Regions from separate parts of the Tardiphaga sp. 619_E2_N8_4 genome, predicted to be linked through region 2. Evidence: predicted binding sites of a transcription regulator. Region 2 holds the regulator's gene; each other region holds the start of a gene.
What was found. The regulator PhoB, encoded in region 2, activates phosphate uptake and scavenging genes when phosphate is short. The targets are predictions, from matches to a motif close to TGTCATNNANCTGTCAT.

Region 1: a site for PhoB is predicted at 2,615-2,631, ahead of AB8A23_RS18230 (DUF47 domain-containing protein). Genes of this name have one in related genera too.
Region 3: a site for PhoB is predicted at 2,107-2,123, ahead of AB8A23_RS21940 (Orn/Lys/Arg decarboxylase N-terminal domain-containing protein). Genes of this name have one in related genera too.

Annotation. Positions count from the first base shown of each region.
Region 1 covers NZ_JBPWQJ010000001.1:3,799,684-3,803,312, reverse strand. The annotation lists gene AB8A23_RS18245 (peptide chain release factor 3) at 1-409, opposite strand, end outside; gene sugE (quaternary ammonium compound efflux SMR transporter SugE) at 616-930, shown strand; gene AB8A23_RS18235 (inorganic phosphate transporter) at 937-1,953, opposite strand; gene AB8A23_RS18230 (DUF47 domain-containing protein) at 1,968-2,612, opposite strand; gene AB8A23_RS18225 (branched-chain amino acid ABC transporter permease) at 2,811-3,629, opposite strand, start outside.
Region 2 covers NZ_JBPWQJ010000001.1:671,108-674,736, reverse strand. The annotation lists gene pstA (phosphate ABC transporter permease PstA) at 1-650, shown strand, start outside; gene pstB (phosphate ABC transporter ATP-binding protein PstB) at 647-1,474, shown strand; gene phoU (phosphate signaling complex protein PhoU) at 1,503-2,216, shown strand; gene phoB (phosphate regulon transcriptional regulator PhoB) at 2,308-3,012, shown strand; gene AB8A23_RS03175 (GcrA family cell cycle regulator) at 3,255-3,629, opposite strand, start outside.
Region 3 covers NZ_JBPWQJ010000001.1:4,555,857-4,559,485, forward strand. The annotation lists gene AB8A23_RS21920 (CbtA family protein) at 1-157, opposite strand, end outside; gene AB8A23_RS21925 (CbtB domain-containing protein) at 161-343, opposite strand; gene AB8A23_RS21930 (hypothetical protein) at 407-691, opposite strand; gene AB8A23_RS21935 (molybdopterin molybdotransferase MoeA) at 800-2,008, shown strand; gene AB8A23_RS21940 (Orn/Lys/Arg decarboxylase N-terminal domain-containing protein) at 2,167-3,629, shown strand, end outside.

The DNA of each region.
Region 1 (3,629 bases), 3.1 Mb from region 2:
TCAGCTTCAGCGTGCGCGCCTCGATACCTTTGGCGGCGTCGATCACCATGACGGCGCTGTCGACCGCGGTGAGCGTGCGATAGGTGTCTTCCGAGAAGTCTTCATGGCCCGGCGTGTCGAGCAGGTTGAAGACGTGGCCCTGGAATTCGAAGGTCATCACCGAGGTGACGACGGAGATGCCGCGGTCGCGCTCGATCTTCATCCAGTCGGAGCGCGTGTTGCGGCGCTCGCCCTTGGCCTTGACCTGGCCCGCCAGATTGATGGCGCCGCCGAACAGCAGCAGCTTTTCGGTCAGCGTGGTCTTGCCGGCGTCAGGATGCGAGATGATCGCGAAAGTGCGGCGGCGGGCGACCTCATTGGCAAGCGGGGAACGCGCGGCTGAGTCGGCGGAAAGGGCGATATCGGACATAAACGTGCCTGTGGCAGGGAAAACGGGCGCAATCAAGGGATTTTGGGCGGGAAACTGGCCGAAGTGGCGACCATCGGCCGCGTTGCGATCCGGCTGCGTGGGTCCCATATAACCCCTGCGAGGACGACCTCCAAATCATCATCATCCGGCAAAGGGAGACCTTTGCTTGCAGGGACGGCCCTGTACTTTCATCAGGAGGCCGTTCCATGGCTTGGTTGTTGCTGTTCATCGCGGGTTTGCTTGAAGTCGGCTGGGCCGTCGGGCTCAAATATACCGAAGGCTTTACCCGCCTCGTCCCCTCCGTCCTGACCCTGATCAGCATGACCGCGTCCGTCGGCATGCTCGCCCTCGCCCTCAAGGAACTGCCGATGGGAACCGCCTATGCGGTGTGGACCGGCATCGGCGCGGTCGGCACCGCAGCGCTGGGCATGTACCTGTTCGGCGACCCGGCAACGGTGGCACGGATCACCTGTATCGGGCTGATCGTGGCGGGCATTGCCGGACTGAAGCTGGTCTCGTGACCTACGTCAGATAAAGCTCAGATGCAGCAGCTTCACGATCCACCAGGTCGCGGCGGCAACGATCGCCGCGGCCGGGATCGTGATCACCCAGGCATAGACGATCGAACTCGCCACGTTCCAGCGCACCGCTGACACACGACGTGCCGCGCCGACACCGACGATCGCGCCGGTGATGGTGTGCGTGGTCGAGACGGGAACGCCGAGGAACGTCGCCGCAAATAGCGTCGCGGCACCGCCGGTCTCGGCGCAGAAGCCCTGCATCGGCGTGAGCTTGGTGATGCGCAGGCCCATGGTGCGGACAATGCGCCAGCCGCCCATCAGCGTGCCCAGCGCCATCGCCGCCTGACATGACAGCACGACCCAGAACGGCACGGAAAACTCCGTCCCGAGATGGCCCTGCGAGTACAGCAGCACAGCGATGATGCCCATGGTCTTCTGCGCATCATTGCCGCCATGGCCGAGCGAATACAGCGAAGCCGAGACGAATTGCAGGATGCGGAAGGCGCGGTCCACGGCGAAGGGCGTCGAGCGCACCGAGGCCCATGACACGATGGCCACCAGCACCAGCGCCAGCAGGAAGCCCACCAGCGGCGACAGCACAATGGCCAGCAGCGCCTTGGACAGCCCGGTCCACAAGGCTGCCGAGAGTCCTGCCTTGGCGACACCTGCCCCGAGCAAGCCACCGATCAACGCATGCGACGAGCTTGAGGGAATGCCGAGGCCCCAGGTGATCACGTTCCAGACGATGGCGCCCATCAGGGCCGCAAAGATCACCGCGGGATCGATGACGCTGGGCTCGATGATCCCGGTGCCGATGGTGTTGGCGACATGCAGACCGAATACCAGGAAGGCGATGAAGTTGAAGAATGCCGCCCACAGCACGGCATATTGCGGCCGCAGCACGCGCGTCGAGACGATCGTCGCGATCGAATTGGCAGCGTCATGCAAGCCGTTGAGAAAGTCGAACAGCAATGCGATGGCGATGAGGCCGATCAGCACCGGAAAGGCGAGCGTGGCGTCCACCTGATGGCCCTGCCTTATACTTGTTCGATGACGATGCTGTTGATCTCGTTCGCGACGTCGTCGAAGCGGTCGGCCACCTTTTCAAGGTGCTTGTAGATCTCGGCGCCGACCACGAAATCCATGGTGTTGGCGTCACGATGCTTGAGAAAGAGCTCCTTGAGCCCGATGTCGTGCAGATCGTCGACGCGGCCTTCGAGCTTGCCGACTTCCTCGGTGATCGCCGTGAGCAGGCCGACATTATCGCCGATGGCGCTCATCAGCGGCACGGCGCGACCGACAAGGTTGGCGCATTCCACCAGCAGCGTGCCGATTTCGCGCATCGGCGGCTCGAACTGGCGTACCTCGAACAGCATCACCGCTTTCGCCGTCTGCTGCATCTGGTCGATGGAATCATCCATCGCCGTGATGAGGTTCTTGATGTCGACGCGATCGAACGGCGTGATGAAAGTGCGGCGAACGGCGGTCAGCACCTCGCGGGTGATGGCGTCGGCGTCGTTCTCGAACTGGTTGACGCGCTGACAGTAGACCGGCGTCTCGTCGCCGCCTTCCAGCATCCCCGCAAGCGCCTTGGAGCCCTCGACCACGGTCACTGAATGGCGGGCGAACAGGTCGAAAAACCTTTCCTCCCGGGGCAGAAAGGACCGGAACCAACGCAGCATCATCTCATCCAACTGTCAGGAAAACGCAGCGACCGGACCGCCAGATGGCGGACATGGTCCCGCGGGGCCACCGCCGGCGGCCCTGTGTCACACGGATGTCATAAAGCATTTCCGGCCAAGACGGGCAATCGCGCACCTTTTAGGCCCGATCATCCACCGCTTTATGACAGCCTGCTTTTCCTGAGGCAGTGCCTGGATTTAGAGCGACCGCTTGAAGTAATGCGCGATTTCGCCGATGACGCCGCGGCGGAAGGTCAGCACGCAGACCACAAAGATCACGCCCTGGATCACCGTTACCCACTGGCCGAAGCCGGCGAGGTATTGCTGCATGGCGATGATCACGAAGGCGCCGACCACGGGACCGAACAGCGTACCGAGGCCGCCGACCAGGGTGATCAGCACGATTTCACCGGACATGCTCCAGTGCACGTCGGTGAGCGAAGCGTTCTGCGCCACAAACACCTTCAGCGCGCCGGCGAAACCGGCCAGCGTGCCGGACAGGATATAGGCCAAGAGCTTGTACTGGTCGGTCTTGTAGCCGAGCGACACCGCACGCGGCTCGTTCTCACGGATCGCCTTGAGCACCTCGCCGAACGGCGAGTTGATGGCGCGGTAGATGATCAGGAAGCCCAGCGTGAAGCCGGCGAGGATCACGTAATACAGCGTGATCGGCTTCGAGAGATTGAACAGGCCGAACAGCGTGCCCTGCGGAATGCCCTGGATACCGTCTTCACCGTGGGTGAACGGCGTCTGCAGATAAACGAAGTACAGGAGCTGCGACAGCGCCAGCGTGATCATGGCGAAGTAGATGCCCTGACGACGAATGGCGATCAGGCCGGTGACGACGCTGAGCGCAGCGGCCGCGACGACACCGACGACGATGCCGAGTTCGGGCGTCAGGCCCCACACTTTCAGCGCATGCGCCGTGCAGTAGCCGGCGGTGCCCAGGAACATCGCGTGGCCGAAGGACAGCAGACCGCCATAGCCGATCAAAAGGTTGAAGGCACAGGCGAGTAG
Region 2 (3,629 bases):
ATGCCATCGTCGGTTCGGTCATGATGACCGTCATCGGCGTCGGCATCGGCGCGCCGCTCGGCCTGTTTGCCGGCACCTATCTCGCGGAATACGGCAAGCACGACAAACTCACCTCGGTGATCCGCTTCATCAACGACGTGTTGCTGTCGGCCCCGTCCATCATCATCGGCCTGTTCGTTTATGGCGCGGTGGTGATTCCGATGGGCGGCTTCTCGGCTCTCGCCGGCTCGCTCGCGCTCGCCGTGATCGTGATCCCGGTCGTCGTCCGCACCACCGAGGACATGCTCGGCCTGGTGCCCAATCCGTTGCGTGAAGCGGCCTCGGCGCTCGGCCTGCCGCGTTCCTTGGTCATCAAGCGGATCGCCTATCGTGCAGCCCGTTCCGGTCTCATCACCGGCGTGCTGCTGGCGACCGCACGTGTCGCCGGTGAAACGGCGCCGCTGCTGTTCACCGCGCTGAGTAACCAGTTCTTCAGCCTCGATCTCACCAAGACGATGGCCAACCTGCCGGTGACCATCAACAACTTCGTGCAGAGCCCCTACGAGTACTGGAAGCAGCTCGCCTGGAGCGGTGCCCTGATCATCACCTTGACCGTACTTGCCCTTAACATTGGCGCGCGCATTCTCGGCGCCGAGAGGACAGCAAAATGAGTGAGCTTTCTGTGTCGTCTGGCGTTCCTTCCGTTTCGATGCCGCCGCCGTCGGCCCTGCAGGGCGAGAGCCGGCCCAAGGTCACCGTGCGCGATCTCAACTTCTACTATGGCGAACACCACGCTCTGAAGAAGATCAACCTGACGCTGATGGCGAACCGCGTGACTGCGTTCATCGGCCCGTCGGGCTGCGGCAAGTCCACGCTGCTGCGCATCTTCAACCGCATGTATGACCTGTATCCCGGCCAACGTGCCGAAGGTCAGCTCATGCTCGACAACCAGAACATTCTGGATCCGAAGCTGGATCTCAACCTGCTGCGCGCCCGCGTCGGCATGGTGTTCCAGAAGCCGACCCCGTTCCCGATGACGATCTATGAAAACATCGCCTTCGGTATCCGCCTCTATGAAAAGATCTCCAAGTCGGAGATGGACGTGCGCGTCGAGAAGGCGCTGCGCGGCGGTGCGCTGTGGAACGAAGTCAAGGACAAGCTCAACGCATCGGGCCTCAGCCTGTCGGGCGGTCAGCAGCAGCGCCTGTGCATCGCGCGCACCATCGCGGTGCGGCCAGAAGTGATCCTGTTCGACGAGCCGTGCTCGGCGCTGGATCCGATCTCGACCGCGAAAATCGAGGAGCTGATCGACGAGTTGAAGGATCAGTACACGATCGCGATCGTGACCCATAACATGCAGCAGGCTGCCCGCGTCTCCGACAGCACGGCCTTCATGTATCTCGGCGAGTTGATCGAGTTCGATCAGACCAACAAGATCTTCACGTCGCCGACCGATCGCCGCACCCAGGATTACATCACCGGCCGCTTCGGCTGACGCGACATATTCGCGGGAGGAATTTGAGATGGCTTTTGAACACACCACCAAGGCTTTCGACGACGATCTGCAGGAGCTGACCCGTCTCGTTGCCGAGATGGGTGGCCTCGCGGAACGGCAGATCGTCGAATCCGTCGATGCGCTGATCCGCCGGGACGTCGCGCTCGGTGCGCGCGTCGTCGCCACTGACTCCGAGATCGACCAGTTGCAGCGCACGATCGAAGAGCGCGCCGTGCTGACCATCGCCAAGCGCCAGCCGATGGCTGTCGATCTGCGCGAGATCGTCGGCGCGCTGCGCGTCGCCACCGATCTGGAACGCATCGGCGATCTCTCCAAGAATATCGGTAAGCGCGTCAATGCACTCGACAGCGACTTCCATCCGCTGAAGCTGATCCGCGGCCTCGAGCACATGACCGACCTCGTGACCACCCAGGTCAAGGCTGTGCTCGACGCCTATGCCGCACACGATCTGCCCGCCGCGATGACGGTGTGGAAGGGCGACGAGGAAATCGACGCGATCTGCACCTCGCTGTTCCGCGAACTCCTGACCTATATGATGGAAGACCCGCGTAATATTTCGTTCTGTATCCACCTGATGTTCTGCGCCAAGAATATCGAGCGGATCGGTGACCATGCCACCAATATTGCGGAAACCGTGTTCTACATGATCGAGGGCCAGCAGATCCTCGACAAGCGCCCGAAGGGCGACATGACCACATTCGCGAATACGCCGACGGTCTGAAGCATGATCCGGAAAAGTGGAAGCCAGTCTTCCGCAAGGATCATGATCTAAAGGCTTTTCGGACGTCACTGAGGATATTGACCATATGGCTGTGAATGCACGCATTCTGGTGGTGGAGGACGAGGAAGCCCTCACGACGCTTCTTCGCTACAATCTCGACGCCGAAGGCTATGATGTTGAAACCGTCGCTCGCGGCGACGATGCGGACACCCGCTTGAAGGAGCGGGTGCCGGATCTCGTGGTGCTCGACTGGATGCTGCCGGGCCTGTCCGGCATCGAACTGTGCCGCCGCTTGCGCGCACGGCCTGAAACCAAGGCATTGCCGATCATCATGCTGACGGCGCGTGGCGAAGAGAGCGAGCGCGTCCGCGGTCTCGCCACCGGTGCCGACGACTACATCGTCAAGCCGTTCTCCGTGCCGGAGCTCCTGGCCCGCGTGAAGGGCCTGCTCCGTCGTGCAGCTCCCGAGCGTCTCGCCACTGTCCTGGCGTTTGGCGACATCGAACTCGACCGTGACAAGCGCCGCGTCGTGCGCTCAAGCCGTCCGATCGATCTCGGTCCGACCGAATATCGCCTGCTGGAGTTCTTCCTGGAACATCCGGGCCGCGTGTTCAGCCGCGAGCAGTTGCTCGACAGCGTCTGGGGCCGCGACATCTATATCGACGAGCGCACCGTCGACGTGCATATCGGCCGCCTGCGCAAGCTGCTCAATCCCGCCGGTGAGCCCGATCCGATCCGCACCGTGCGCGGCGCCGGCTACGCGCTGGACGACCGGTTCGACAAGGCGGCGGAGTAGGTATCTTCCTTCTCCCCGCCTGCGGGGAGAAGGTGGCCCGGCATTGCGCAGCGACGCCGGGTCGGATGAGGGGGACTCTCCATCGGCTTCGGAGTCTGTGGAGCGGGGCCCTCACCCGACGCCCTCATGCTTCGCATGCGGACGCCGACATCTCCCCGCAAGCGGGGCGAGGTTAGAAGCCCCAAACAAAAAATGCCCGGCTCATCACCGGGCATTTTCATTTGGTTTAGATATCTTCCAGCTCAGCGCGTCGGCTTCGGCACCGCGCGGCGGCGGTCGCTGGCCGGCTGATAGGCGATGCGCGAGTGATGTGCGCAATAGGGGGCGCCGGCCAGGGCCTTGCCGCCGCAGAAATAGAAGTCCGCGCTCGACGGATCGCCGATCGGCCAATGGCAGGTGGCTTCGTTGAGTTCGACCAGCGACAGGCGCTGGCTGATCGGCACAATGTTGTCATAGGCGATCGGGTCGGGCTCGGCCTCGATCTCGTAGTTATGGGCCAATGCTGTGTTGCCGCGCGCCATCGGGCGGGCGACGCGTACCATCTGCTGCGCCGGGCGCGCCTTGCGCTGCCGCGGAGCTGCCGAGGAGGGGCTCTTGGCACGGCCGGACAGGCCGAG
Region 3 (3,629 bases), 3.9 Mb from region 2:
TCGGCGCAACAGCAGCCGGAGCTTCCGCCTTGCGCTCATAAACTTCGCTTTTCTGGATCAGGGGAATGGTCCCGACCATCTGGGCGCCGGTGATGGCAGCGCCAGTGATCACGCCAGCCAGCGCTGCCGAGAAAACGATCGACCTGAAGACGGACATGTCTCAGTGGCAGGGGAATGCGTTGGCGTGACGCGTGTCGTGGGCCGCATTATGGACCGCGCTGATATGCGAGAAACCGACCACCCCGACGATAAACAGACCGAGCGCCATGGCCAGAACGGCCTGCACGACGACATTAACGTCAGTGGTGACGGCGGAGATCTGGGCGGTCTGGGTCTGTTGCATCGGAATCCTCGCGAAATAGAGGGCCAATTTAGCCGAGTTGCTCCGGCGGCGCGACCGTTAATTTTACATCGCGCGGGCGAGATCGCGGCTGGTCAGATGAAAGTTCGCATCTGCCGCTACCGACGCACGCACGAGCTTGGCGCTAGCCGCCGCCTGGAACACCGCTCTGTGGTCTTGAAAATAGGCCGCGCAGTCCTCCGGCGACGGGTAGCGCCGGAGCAGCGTCCGGAACGCATGACGGTGCACCATGCATAGCCCGCGATGGCCGGACGGCCGGAACGCCAGCGCATCGACATCTGCCCGCCAGACAGGCGCTTCATCGGCGGTTGCGGCGTGGTTGTCGGTCATGATCGCCGATGTCTACCGTGTTTCCCTGCCCTGCCAAAGCGCCGGTGGTTTTGCGTCCGCTCCCGCTCTCCGCTATGACGGGCGCCCACACTGCCGGAGATCCCCGCGATGGCCCTGATGCCGGTTACCGATGCCATGGCCGCGATTCTCGCGGGCGCCGATGCGCTGCCTGAGGAGATGGTGCCGCTGGAAGACGCGTTCCACCGCGTGCTCGCCCGCGACATCGCTTCGCTGCGCACGCAGCCACCGGAGCCCATGTCGGCCATGGACGGCTATGCGGTGCGCGCCGCCGATGCGACATTGGGCGCCAAGCTCCGCGTGATCGGCGAGATCGCCGCAGGCAAGCCGTTCGACCGCCCGCTGCAGACCGGCGAAGCCCTGCGAATCTTCACCGGCGGCGTGCTGCCCGCTGGCGCCGACGCCGTCGTAATCCAGGAAGATACCACGCGCGATAGCGATATGGTCGGGATCAACGAGGCCGCGATTTCCGGCAAGCATATCCGCCCGGCTGGCGTCGATTTCAACGAAGGCGATGTGCTGTTGCGCGCCGGCACCCGCCTTACCGATCGCGACCTGGCGCTTGCTGCCGGGATGAACCATCCGTCACTGCCCGTGCGGCGACGGCCGGTCGTTGCCGTGCTCGCCACCGGCGACGAACTGGTCATGCCCGGCGCGGTCCCTGGCCCCGGCCAGATCGTGCTCTCCAATGGTTTCGCGCTGCGTGCGTTGGCCCGCGCTGAAGGCGCCGAGGTGATCGATCTCGGCATCGCCGTCGACACGTTGGAGGCGACCACATCGGCCATTCAGTGCGCGATCGATCTGAAGGCGGACGTGCTGATCACCACCGGCGGCGCGTCGGTCGGCGACCACGACCTCGTGCAGCAATCCCTGATCAATGCCGGCGTCGAGATGGCGTTCTGGCGCATCGCCATGCGGCCCGGCAAGCCGATGATGCACGGACGCCGCCAGGGCATGCGCGTGATCGGCCTGCCCGGCAATCCCGTCTCGTCCTATGTCTGCGGCTTCCTGTTCATGGTGCCGCTGCTGCGCGCGCTATCCGGCCGAAACGAGGTCGCTCACGCGCTCGAACCCGCGGTGCTCGGCCGCGACCTCGCCGCCAACGACCAGCGCGAGGACTATCTGCGCACGCGTCTGGAAACCCGCGCCGACGGCACCGTGGTGGCGACGCCGGTGATGAAACAGGACTCGTCGCTGCTGGGAAATCTGGCTGTCGCCGAAGGACTTCTGATCCGCAAGCCATTCGCTCCCGCCGCCGCCGCTGGTGATTCCTGCGCGATCATGCGACTGCCTGTCTAAAGGCCGAGATGCGCGATGGGATGCCGGGCCACCGGAACTTCCGCCGCGCGGCATGTTCTCTGAGCTTTTTTCTGACTGAGATACCTTAACGCGGCTTCAGTCACTGAATTGTCACGTAACGCAGCGAGACATCGCTGCGAAACAAGATCGGTGCACAAATGGACTATTTCAAACGCTTCAATTTCCTGTTTGCGATGCCAACATTCGACGCCGACGATCTCGAGGGCATTCGCCTCAATCAGATCGTCGATGAGATCGAGCGTTCCGGCTTCGAGGTCGTCAAGGCGCGCAAGCTCGAAGACGCCACGATCGCGGTCCAGACCGACGCGGCGATCGGCTGCATGGTGGTCGACTGGGGCAAGAAGGGCCTCGAAGGCAAGACCGCGGCGCTGATCAACCTGATGCGCAAACGGGGCCTCGATTTCCCCATCATCCTGCTGATCCGTCGCAAGCGGTTTGAAGACGTCCCGGTCGAGGTGCTCGATTTCATCGACGGCTATGTCTTCCTGTCGGAGGAAACACCGCCGTTCATCGCCAAGAATCTGATCAGCCGGTTGAAGCAATATGCCGAGACGCTGAAGACGCCGTTCTTCGGCGCGCTGGTCGACTATGCCGAGGAAGGCAACCAGCTCTGGACCTGCCCCGGGCACAATGGCGGCGTGTTCTACAGCCGCAGCCCGATCGGGCGGGTGTTCATGGAACATCTCGGCGAAGCCGTGTTTCGCGACGACCTCGACAATTCGGTGCTCGATCTCGGCGATCTGCTGACTCACGAGGGCCCTGCTTTGCAGGCGCAGAAGGAAGCCGCGCAGATCTTCGGGGCGGAGAAAACCTATTTCGTGCTCAACGGCACCTCGACCTCCAACAAGGTCGCGCTATCGGCTCTGGTCACCGATGGCGATCTGGTGCTGTTCGATCGCAACAACCACAAGGCGGCCCTGCACGGCGCATTGATGATTTCAGGCGGTGTGCCGATCTATGTGCCGACGACGCGCAATCCCTGGGGCCTGATCGGCCCGATGAACTGGGATGCGCTCGACGAGGACGCGCTGCGCGAGCGCATCCGTATCAATCCGCTGGTCACGGATCCCGAGGCCTGGAAGCGTCCACGCCCGTTCCGCGTCGCCGTGGTCGAACAGTGCACCTATGACGGCACCATCTACAGCGCCGAGATGATCATCGCGCGCATCGGCCATCTCTGCGATTACATCCTGTTCGACGAAGCATGGGCGGGTTTCATGAAATTCCACCCGCTCTATGCCGGCCGCTTCGCCATGGGGCTCAAGGAGCTCGGCCCGGATTCGCCGGGCATCATCGCGACGCAGTCGACCCACAAGCAGCTCGCGAGCTTCTCGCAGGCGTCGCAGATCCACATGAAGGATCGTCATATCCGCGGGCAGAAGCGCCGCGTCGAGCATCGGCGCTTCAACGAAAGCTTCATGCAGCACGCCTCGACCTCGCCATTCTATCCACTGTTCGCATCATTGGATGTCGGCGCGCAGATGATGAAGGGCCGCTCTGGCGAAGTGTTGTGGGACGACACGATCCGGCTGGGCATCGAACTGCGCAAGAAGATGCGCGCCGTCCGCCGCGAATTCGAGGAGAAGGAAACCCGCGCCGA